Regions from separate parts of the Pseudobacillus sp. 179-B 2D1 NHS genome, predicted to be linked through region 1. Evidence: riboswitches for the same ligand, from Rfam matches in the RefSeq annotation. Region 1 holds a riboswitch; the other holds the start of a gene.
What was found. Region 1 has a riboswitch for S-adenosylmethionine ahead of ACH0BF_RS07740 (O-acetylhomoserine aminocarboxypropyltransferase/cysteine synthase family protein). Riboswitches for the same ligand answer to the same signal wherever they lie in the genome.
Positions count from the first base shown of each region.

Region 2: linked by a shared signal. The riboswitch ahead of ACH0BF_RS10955 (class I SAM-dependent methyltransferase) and the one ahead of ACH0BF_RS07740 (O-acetylhomoserine aminocarboxypropyltransferase/cysteine synthase family protein) in region 1 are both predicted to bind S-adenosylmethionine.

Region 1 covers NZ_JBIQDP010000006.1:3,609-9,230, reverse strand. Annotated here, with positions in the region: gene pgsA (CDP-diacylglycerol--glycerol-3-phosphate 3-phosphatidyltransferase) at 1-326, shown strand, start outside; gene ACH0BF_RS07745 (competence/damage-inducible protein A) at 618-1,862, shown strand; SAM riboswitch class I at 1,951-2,061, shown strand; gene ACH0BF_RS07740 (O-acetylhomoserine aminocarboxypropyltransferase/cysteine synthase family protein) at 2,162-3,460, shown strand; gene recA (recombinase RecA) at 3,759-4,805, shown strand; gene rny (ribonuclease Y) at 5,045-5,622, shown strand, end outside.
Region 2 covers NZ_JBIQDP010000009.1:52,676-58,297, reverse strand. Annotated here, with positions in the region: gene ACH0BF_RS10980 (YsnF/AvaK domain-containing protein) at 1-33, shown strand, start outside; gene pabC (aminodeoxychorismate lyase) at 103-960, opposite strand; gene pabA (aminodeoxychorismate/anthranilate synthase component II) at 962-1,549, opposite strand; gene ACH0BF_RS10965 (anthranilate synthase component I family protein) at 1,546-2,973, opposite strand; gene ACH0BF_RS10960 (AAC(3) family N-acetyltransferase) at 3,129-3,941, shown strand; gene ACH0BF_RS10955 (class I SAM-dependent methyltransferase) at 3,922-4,464, opposite strand; SAM riboswitch class I at 4,545-4,655, opposite strand; gene ACH0BF_RS10950 (pyridoxal phosphate-dependent aminotransferase) at 4,761-5,622, opposite strand, start outside.

The sequences.
Region 1 (5,622 bases):
TATCAGCAGCCTTAATCGTGCTTGTTGATTTTAATTTAGCTGCTTCCTGGATTGTCATTCTTATTATCAGCAGGGAGTTTGCGGTAACGGGCTTACGGTTAATCTTAGCTGGAGAAGGCGAAGTGGTTGCGGCTAATATGCTTGGGAAAATTAAGACGTGGGCGCAGATTATTGCCATTGCGGCTTTATTGCTTCATAATGCGCCATTTGAAGGATTAGGAATTCCATTTGCAGATATCGCCCTTTGGATAGCGGCATTCTTTACCGTTTGGTCCGGCTGGGATTACTTCTATCTTAACCGTGGCGTGTTTAAACATTCAAAGTAAAAGAAAAGGTTGCTCCAAAGTAAGCCCCGTTGTGTTTATAGTATTTAAAATTTACCACGATACTATATAAAATAAGGCTGCTTATGGAGCAGCCTTATTTTTAATAAAGGCCCTGTTCCATTACTTGCTTGTTGATTTATACTGCAGGCGGACGCTTTCCGCTGGCGGTCTGTGCGCCATCTTACCAGGACTCACTTTCTCCGCTAAAGACACTTTCTTCTGCTACAATCAACTATCGAAAAAACAATATTCATCTTTAACAGGGCCTGAATAAGAGAAGGGATGACAAAAATGAATGCAGAAATTATTGCAGTTGGTTCCGAGTTGCTGTTAGGGCAAATTACAAATACAAACGCCCAGTTTCTCTCTCAGCAATTAGCGGAAATTGGGGTGAATGTGTACTATCATACGGTTGTTGGGGACAATAGTAGCCGTGTGCTCGATGCAATAAAGGAAGCGGAAAAAAGAGCGGACTTGCTAATCTTTACAGGTGGGCTTGGTCCTACGAAGGATGATTTAACAAAGGAAGCAATTGCCGCTCATATTGGTCGTCCGCTTGTTTATAACGAAGAGGCCTTAAAAAGTATTGAAAACTACTTTGTAAAAACGAAGCGCCCGATGACACCAAACAATAAAAAACAGGCCCTGGTCATGGAGGGCTGTCTCGTTTTAGCGAATGATCATGGCATGGCGCCAGGGATGATGGTAAAAGGAAAGAATCATTTCTATATGCTTTTGCCTGGGCCACCCCGGGAAATGCAGCCGATGTTTGTCCGCTATGGAAAGCCGGCGCTATTAGATGTGCTTGAAAAAGTTGAAAAAATAGAGTCACGCGTATTAAGGTTTTTTGGTATTGGAGAATCTGCTTTAGAAACAGAAGTAGAGGATTTGTTACTCGCACAACAAAATCCGACGATTGCCCCGCTTGCTGGTGATGGAGAGGTAACACTGCGAATCACTGCTAAACACGAATCGGAAGAAACCGCCTTACAGATGATACAAGAAGCAGAGGAGGAAATTCTTCGCCGGGTCGGGGAATACTTTTATGGCTATAATGATACGTCCATTGCCCGTGAGCTAGCGGAGCGCTTAAAGGAAACATCTCATACGTTAGCAGCAGCTGAAAGCTTAACAGGGGGATTGTTTCAAAGTGAAATGACAGCTATTCCCGGAGCGAGCATTTTCTTTAATGGCGGGATTGTTTGCTACTCCAATGAAGCAAAGGAAAAACTCGTGCAAGTGAAGCCAGAAACGCTTGAAAGTTATGGTGCCATTAGTGAACAGTGTGCTATTGAATTAGCGGAAAATGTCCGCAGTCTTTTGAATGCTGACTTCGGTATTAGCTTTACCGGAGTGGCGGGACCGGATAAATCGGAAGGACACTCGCCTGGTACTGTATGGATTGGTCTTGCTTCAAAGCACAGGGAAACAAAAGTATTTAAACTCCAATTAGTAGGCAGCCGCGAAGGAATTAGAAAGCGCTCAGTTAAGTATGGGTGTCATTATTTGTTGGCTGAGCTTGCTGGAGATAAGTGAAAACATTCGGAATATTATTGACTATTCTGATCGCTATGCTATATAATAAAAACCAAGAGATTATGAGTTACGCAATTAAATAGAAGTACTCTTATTGAGAGCGGTGGAGGGATTAGGCCCGATGAAGCCCGGCAACCTTCAGACAAATTGTCTGAAACGGTGCTAATTCCTGCAGGCGTATGTGCCTGAGAGATAAGAGGAGGATCCTATAATAAAGCCCTCTTCTTACAACAGAAGAGGGCTTTTTAGTTATTCTTCAGGTTACTAGCGCTTTATTTAATAATTGGGAGGGATTAATGATGACAAACGAACAGTGGAACAAAGAAACAATTTTACTTCATGGAGGACAAGTGCCGGATCCGGTTACTGGCGCCCGTGCCGTTCCGATTTATGAAACGACTTCTTATGTATTTGAAGATACAGATCATGCTAACGCCCTATTTGCTTTGCAAAAGCCAGGAAATATTTATACGCGTATTACCAACCCGACAGTAGATGTGTTTGAAAAGCGTGTGGCTGCATTGGAAAAGGGAGCAGCAGCAGTGGCGCTCTCATCAGGAATGGCTGCCATTTCCTTTTCAATTCTTAATCTGGCTCACGCGGGCGATGAAATTATAGCGGCAGCTAATTTATACGGAGGCACCTATAACCTTTTTGCCAATACGCTTCCTAAATACGGGATTAATGTAAAGTTTGTTGATTCTACTGATCCGGAAAATTTCCGCAAAGCGATCACTCCAAAAACAAAAGCTCTGTTTGGAGAAATTATCGGAAATCCTTCCTTGAATGTGCTTGATGTGGAAAAGGTGGCAGATATTGCTCATGAAAATGGTATTCCGCTCATTGTAGATAATACGTTTGCTTCTCCTTACGGAGCTAATCCGCTTGTTCGAGGGGCCGACATTGTCGTTCATTCCGCTACGAAATGGATCAGCGGCCATGGAACAGTCATCGGTGGTATAGTAGTAGATGGAGGAACATTCAATTGGAACAGTGAAAAGTTTCCTGGCTTTACGGAGCCGGATGAATCTTATAATGGTTTAAGATTTGCGGACCTGGAAGGCCCAGCCTTTGCTATCAAATTACGCGTACAGTTGTTACGGGATTTTGGCCCTTCCTTGAGTGCCCATAGCGCTTTCTTGTTGCTTCAAGGGCTGGAAACGTTGCATTTACGTATTCAGCGCCATCATGAAAACACGCTTGCTATCGTCGATTATTTGAAAAATCATCCGGCAGTAGATTGGGTATCTCATCCAAGCTTGGAGGATCATCCATCTCATGAATTAGCGAAGAAATACTTGGCTAATACGTTTGGTTCTATTGTTGTATTTGGCATTAAAGGCGGCCGCGAAGCAGGTAAAAAAGTGATTGATAACATTAAACTGTGGTCACATGTTGCCAATGTGGGGGATGGCAAGTCACTCATTATTCACCCGGCTTCTACCACACATCAGCAATTAAGCAGTGAAGACTTAGCAAAATCGGGTACGAAAGAAGAAATGATCCGTTTATCCATCGGACTGGAGTCAACTGAGGACCTGATTGCTGACTTGAATCAGGCGATTGAAAAAGCGACTGGCGTAGCTGTAGAAGCTTAACGCTTTTCCTTATTAAATAAAGAATATGACAGGCTTAAAATTATCCTCTCCTGCTTTTTTATGATAAAATAAAAAAGCAGGAGTTACTTTTTTTTCTTCTTTTTTTCCGCTATTTCTTCTACTACTTTTCTAGTTTCTTATCCATTCTTCTTCTCAGGAGGAAAAATAAAAAAACCGAATAAATGTTCGCTTTTTACTTGAAATTGTCTCAATAAAAAGGTATAGTTAGTATAGATTATGAAACAACATGTCACTGTGCATTTACTTAATAGATTGTTAATTTTAAGGAGGAATTTTAGTGAACGATCGTCAAGCAGCATTGGATATGGCCTTAAAGCAAATTGAAAAACAATTTGGTAAAGGGTCTATCATGAAATTAGGAGAACAAACAGACCGGAAAATTTCCACTAGTCCAAGCGGCTCGCTTGCTCTTGACGCAGCCCTTGGTGTAGGCGGTTATCCACGCGGTCGGGTCGTTGAGATCTATGGGCCGGAAAGCTCTGGTAAAACTACCGTGGCTCTTCACGCTATTGCTGAAGTACAAGCTGCCGGCGGTCAAGCTGCTTTCATTGATGCAGAGCATGCGCTTGATCCTGTATACGCTCAGAAATTAGGAGTCAACATTGATGAGTTGTTGCTTTCTCAGCCGGATACAGGCGAGCAAGCACTTGAAATTGCCGAAGCTCTCGTACGAAGCGGTGCTATCGATATCCTGATTGTTGACTCGGTTGCAGCCCTTGTTCCAAAGGCTGAAATTGAAGGAGAAATGGGCGACTCCCATGTCGGCCTGCAGGCACGTTTAATGTCACAGGCGCTTCGCAAGCTGTCTGGTGCTATTAATAAATCTAAAACAATTGCAATCTTCATTAACCAAATTCGTGAGAAAGTCGGGATTATGTTCGGTAACCCGGAAACAACGCCTGGAGGCCGTGCGCTCAAGTTTTATAGCTCCGTCCGCCTGGAAGTTCGCCGTGCTGAAGCACTGAAACAAGGAAATGAAATTGTAGGAAACAAAACAAAGATTAAAGTAGTGAAAAATAAAGTGGCTCCTCCGTTCCGTGTAGCAGAAGTCGATATCATGTATGGAGAAGGAATCTCTAGAGAAGGTGAAATCATCGATATGGGATCAGAGGTAGATATTGTTCAAAAGAGCGGTGCTTGGTATTCATATAATGAGGAACGCCTTGGTCAAGGGCGTGAGAATGCAAAGCAGTTCTTAAAGGAAAATCCGGCTGTTCGTCAGGAGATTATGATGAAGATCCGCCAGCATTATGGTCTTGATGCTGACTTTGTAGAAGTAGAGGAAGCAGAAGAGACAGAAGAATTCAGTTTGCTTGACGAATAATAAACAGGAGCGGTGTCAGGAGACATCGCTCCTCTTGTTTTTTATTAGTCTCGAAGAAGACTGTTACCGTGATGAAACTCTTGACAAGAAATTTTCACAACTATAAAATTGAGATGTATATTTTACATTTTTTTCTCTTAAAAATGGAAATGAGAAGCTGTATATTGAAATGATAACACAATGTATCAGCCGACATGTTAAAAGCATGGCAAAAGTTCATAGCAAGAGGAGGTGAAAGGATGGAACCCATTACAATCATCTTCATTTTGCTTGGCCTAATCGTCGGTGTAGTTGTTGGCTATTTTGTTCGAAAGTCCATTGCAGAATCAAAGATTGCAGGAGCTAAAAGTGCTGCAGAGCAAATTATTGACGACGCAAAGCGTGAGGCAGAATCGCTAAAGAAAGAAGCCCTGCTTGAAGCAAAGGATGAAATTCACAAGCTTCGTACAGACACGGAGTTAGAACTTCGTGAACGAAGAAACGAATTGCAAAAACAAGAGAATCGTTTGTTACAGAAGGAAGAGAACCTCGACCGAAAAGATGAATCGCTGGATAAACGCGAATTACAGCTCGAGAAAAAAGAGGAGATTCTTGCTGAGAGACAACAACATATTGAAGAGATGGACAGCAAAGTGGAAGAGATGATCAAAAAGCAGCAGGCGGAACTAGAACGAATCGCCAGTCTTACTCGGGACGAAGCCCGCTCGATTATCTTGGATCGAACGGAGCAAGAGCTTGCGCACGATATTGCTGTAATGACAAAAGAGCAAGAAAACCGAGCGAAAGAAGAAGCAGACAAGAAAGCGAAGTCAATCCT
Region 2 (5,622 bases), on a different contig from region 1:
AAGGACCATTTAGATCAACACGATCGTTATTAATAAAAAAACAAATGGTGCCTGTCTTGGGCATAAATTAAAAGAAAACGCTGCTTAATGCAGCGTTTTCTTTTAATTCTGTTGTCTGCTCCACAAAATTTCACGATCAGATGCATAGCAGGAGAAAAGTTTATTTGTCCATGCTCCATGCTTACCGGGAAACCTTTGGCCGTCTATTTGACTAACTGCAGTAATCTCTTGAATGGAGTTCGTAAAAAACACTTCATCCGCCTCTTCCACTTCTATGGGAAGGAACAAACCTTCCTTTACTTCCATTCCGGCTTCTCTTGCCCGGTGCATAATATACTGTCGAGTTACTCCATTTAAAATTCCTGCAGCAACAGCTGGGGTATAAAGCGTGCGCTCCTTTACCCAAAAAATATTGGAAACAACTCCCTCAGCTACATTTCCGGTTTTATTAAGAAAAATCCCTTCTATAGATGGATCGTCTCCTACTTCTCTCTTGCCGGCAATACTGTTTAAATAGTGATGAGATTTCAGCCGCTCATTCAGCTCAGGTGAGTTCCGTCTTGTCGCTAGCCATGTGCCTTTCTTTTCAAGCAGCCCATCAGGTGGTTGAAGCGGTTTTTGAAAAACAATTACATTAGGTGCTTCATAAGCGGCTGTCTGCAAGCCGATTTCACCGTTACCCGCTGAAACATTAAAACGAATATAAGAATGTCTCCATCCATTCACCTGTGATAATTGCTGGAGCAGCTCTGTCGTTTCTATACGGTTAAATTCTTTCTCAATCATTAATGCGCGCAAGCTGCGGTTCAGACGCTCCAGATGATCATCGAGTAAAAAAGGATGATCATTATATATTCGAAAGGTTTCGAATACACCAAGCCCATATAAGAAACCATGATCAAAAGGTGAGATGGCAGCTTGTTCCTTTGATACAATTTCTCCATTGATATAAATAAACACCTTATACCTTCATCCTTGCTTTTCGATAATAGCGAATGAAACTCTGCAGCATTTCTTTCCCGCCATAAGTCATAATGGACTCCGGATGAAATTGTACCCCTTCGATGGGCAGCTCTCTATGACGGATAGCCATAATCTCTCCTTCTTCTGTCCAGGCAGAAACTTCAAAACAACTTGGCAATGTCTCTCTACGCACAATTAACGAATGATAACGGGTAGCTGGAAAGGGATTAGGCAAGCCTTCAAAAATCGTTCGGCCGTCGTGGACCATAGGCGACGTCTTCCCATGCATGAGCCGATCCGCCTGAACCACTTCTCCCCCAAATACTTGGGCGATGGACTGTTGCCCCAAGCACACGCCAAAGATAGGGATTTTACCGGCAAATGCACGAATGGCTTCTAAGCTGACTCCTGCTTCGTTTGGTGTACAAGGACCTGGTGATATCATTAAAAAATCGGGATTCAACTTTCCGATTTCTTCTATAGTAATTTCGTCGTTTCTCTTTACAACTAATTCTTCACCAAGCTCCCCTAAATATTGCACGAGATTATAAGTGAAAGAATCATAGTTATCAATCATTAAAATCATCTGCATTCTCCTCCTGCTTGAACAGGTGACACTCTCTTTTCAGCCATCTCTTTCGCAGTCCAAACGGCTTTGGCTTTTTTCAAGGATTCTTTATACTCGCTTTTTGGGTCAGAATCGATCACAATCCCAGCACCCGCCTGAATGTGGCACATCCGGCCTTGAACGATCATTGTTCGAATCACGATGTTTAATTCCATATCCTCATTAAAACCAATCCAGCCGATTGATCCTGTATACAGGCCGCGCCTAACTGGCTCTAGCTCCTCAATAATTTCCATCGTTCTGACTTTGGGGGCGCCGGTAATGGTCCCACCCGGAAAAACAGCATGAACAACCTCTGCATTTGTTTTTCCCTCAGCAAGCCTTCCACGTACATTAGAAACAATATGCTGGACATGCGAATACTTCTCAATGACCATGAATTCATCCACTTCAACCGAACCGTACGCACTCACTCGGCCCAAATCATTTCGCTCTAAATCAACGAGCATGACGTGTTCGGCGCGTTCTTTTTCATTCTCAATTAATTCCAAAGCAAGCCGCAAATCGTCGTCCTCATCTTTTCCTCGCGACCGAGTGCCGGCAATTGGTCTCGTGCTTAAATTTGTTCCATCTTTTTTGATCAATAATTCTGGAGAGCCCGATACAATTTGAAAATCAGGAGTATGAATATATGCCATGTAAGGAGACGGATTCAACTTCCTCAACTCTTCATACACAGCCATGGCCGGGATGGAAAGAGATTTAGACTGTCGAACAGATAAATTCACTTGGAATACATCTCCAGCAGCGATGTATTGTTTGGTTTTTTCCACTGCCGCCTGGAAAGCTTCCTCCGAAAAAGAGACTTCCAATTCGCCCGTGGCTACGGCTACTTCTAAAGGTTTTTCTTCTTCATTAAAAGAAGCAGTCCATTTTCTTTCTGCTTCATTCAATTTCCTTTCTGCTTCTGCTGCCTCCTCATCTATAACGAGCAACCAGAGTGTTTTTGCCTGATGGTCAAATATAGCCCACTCCTCAAAGATCTGAAAATAAAGAAGCGGCAATCCCAGATCTTCTTCAGCGCAATTCGGTAATTTCTCAATGTAACGAACATAATCATAACTGATGTAACCGATTGCCCCCCCCTGGAAATCAGGCAGGCCTTCTTGCTTAGGCAGCTGATATGTTTTTAACCAACTTTCAAGCTCTGGAAGCGGGACTCCTTTTCTTTTTTCTGTTTGACCGGCAGTCTGAATTTCAATGCCCTCCTCATTTGAAAAAACAACCGCAAGCGGCGACAACCCGGCTACGCTATAACGCCCGCCCCTTCCGCTTTCGAGAAGAACATGATGGGATTCCACCCCAGCTAGCCATTTATATTGATGAAAAAACTTTTCGCTATTATAGGGAATCGTTCGAGAAAACACTCGTCGTTCATTCACTGGTTTTCACCCTTTTCCTTCTTAGTCTTTTTCATCATACTAGACAAAGCGGAAAGAAAAAAGCATGGAAATAGTATTTTTGTTGCAGCTCCTATGCATGGTCATCTCTATCTTTTATAATAGAAGAAAATAGATGAAAATAACGGAGGAAGCTGATGACAGGTAATCGTTTAGTTCAACAAACAGAATCATTCATTACTACAGAGACATTGCAAAAAGACCTTCATTCTCTTGGAATAAAACCTGGTTCGACTGTTATGGTACACTCTTCCCTGCGCTCACTCGGATGGATAGCTGGTGGAGAAGTTACCGTCATTCAAGCATTAATGGCCGCTGTTTCGAATAGCGGGACAATTGTTATGCCTTCGCAGACTACTCATAATACCGATCCAAAATATTGGCAAAATCCGCCTGTACCCGAAGAGTGGTGGCCAGGTATCCGGTATTTTATGCCTGCCTATTTACCAGATATCACTCCTACTGTTGGTATGGGGCGTATCGCGGAATTATTCCGTACGTTTCCCGGTGTAAAACGGAGCCTCCATCCTTCCAGCTCATTTACAGCCTGGGGAAAATATGCTTCCTTCATTATCGATAACCACTCGATTGACTTTGCATTTGGAGAGCAGTCGCCGCTTGCAAGGTTATATGATCTTGATGCATCCGTTTTATTTATCGGTACGGATTACAGCACGTGTACAGCTATGCACCTTGGTGAATTTCGGGCAGATGACGGCCGTAAAGCTTTTGAGCAAGGCTCAGCCATACTAGAAAATGGTGAGCGCATTTGGAAAACTTATATGGAGCTTGAAGAAAACTCTGAACAATTTAATGAAATTGGCCGAGCCTTCGAGAAGGAACACACAATGACAAATGGCACAGTTGCTCAAGCCTCTTGCAAGCTTATCGAAATCCGACCACTCATCGACTTTACGGCTCGTTATCTTACTAACCTTTCAAAGCAATAAAGCGATTCACAACAGCCGGGAACATCGCTCTTTCTGTCAGCTCTATCCATCCCTGTTCCATTGCTTCTGCAAGGGAACGGACTGTTATCTGTTGAACAAATATTGCTTCAAATCCAATTTCTCTTAAAAGATCCCAATAATCGGGGAGGCTTTTAATATAATTTTTTCCCTCTATGTTCTCCAGTGTAATGGCTTCGGCTAAATCGATGATAAGGCGGCCTCCCGGCTTCAGTAAATGAAAACTTTTTCTCAGCCATTCTTCTCCCTCATCCAAAAAATGGATGCCAAGCTGAGCTGCTGCTACATCGAATTGACTTTTTTTAGAAGTAAAAAGGGAAGGAGAAATTACAGTAATCTGAGCTCTTTCACTCACCCATCTTGTTAGTGAAGGAGTTGAAGCTGATCCTATCCATAAAATACTTTCGTTCTGTTGAACGCTAGCTGTTTCTAAAAAACTTTCTGCTGATATAGTCCATTCTAAAATGCGATCTTTTGCAAGTCCTTTCTGGTCTGTCACTGTCATTTTCCATTCCTCCCTTTTTAACAATAAAAACAAAATAAAAAACCTCTTCAGATAAGAAGAGGTTTGGTAGCTATTCCACTCTCTTATCTGTCAGCTTGCGCTGCAAGAATTAGCACCGTGCCTGCATGTATACATACGGGTCGGTTGCCGGGCTTCATCGGGCTTGTCCCTCCACCTGCTCTTGATAAGATATTCGTTTCTATTCAATTCATCAGCCTTAAGCTGGCTGAAGTAAAATTCTATTTATACTCTGAATTTACGCATTAATTTATTAATTCATACGAATTATTACATGATTATAATCGATTGTCAACCTGATTTTTAAAAATAGAAAGTTGCGAAATGCGACGCACGGCTTCTTTGATCTTTTCTTCTGAAGCTACCAATCCAGCGCGGACATACCCTTCCCCGCGTTCGCCGAAGCCAATTCCCGGTGCAAACGCGACGCCTGCTTCTTCAAGTAAAAGGTCACTGAATCCTTCAGAGGTATAGCCTTCTGGCACCTTTAACCATGCAAAAAATGACCCTTCCGGTGCTGTCACTTCCCAACCAATTTCATTCAAGCTATTAATGAGTAAGTCGCGGCGCTTTTCATACATGGCTTGTTGTTTATGCACCTCATCTTGCGGCCCGAGTAAAGCCGCGGCCGCAGCCTCCTGAATGCCGCCGTACAAACTGCAGTGTAAATGATCTTGAATTAAATCTATAGCGGCGATCACGCTCGGGTTGCCAACAGCAAATCCAACTCTCCAGCCTGCCATATTGTACGTTTTTGACATTGTGTAGATTTCGATGCCGATCTCTTTTGCCCCATCAATTTCAAGATAGCTAACCGGCCTTTTCTCATCAAAACCGATCGCTCCATAAGCGAAATCATGAACGATACAAATCCCATGCTGATTAGCAAACTGAATAGTCTCCTCAAAAAAAGCAGCGTCCGCCATAGCCCCCGTTGGATTATTGGGATAATTGATGAACAGCAGCTTTGTCTTTTTCAATATCTCTTCAGGAACATCTTCATACCGGGGAAGAAAACCATTCTCTTCTCTTAGCGGCATCATATACATTTCTGCGCCGGCAAGAGCAATGCCTGACCAGTAATCCGGGTAGCCTGGATCGGGTACAAGCGCTACATCACCTGGGTTTAACAAACATTGT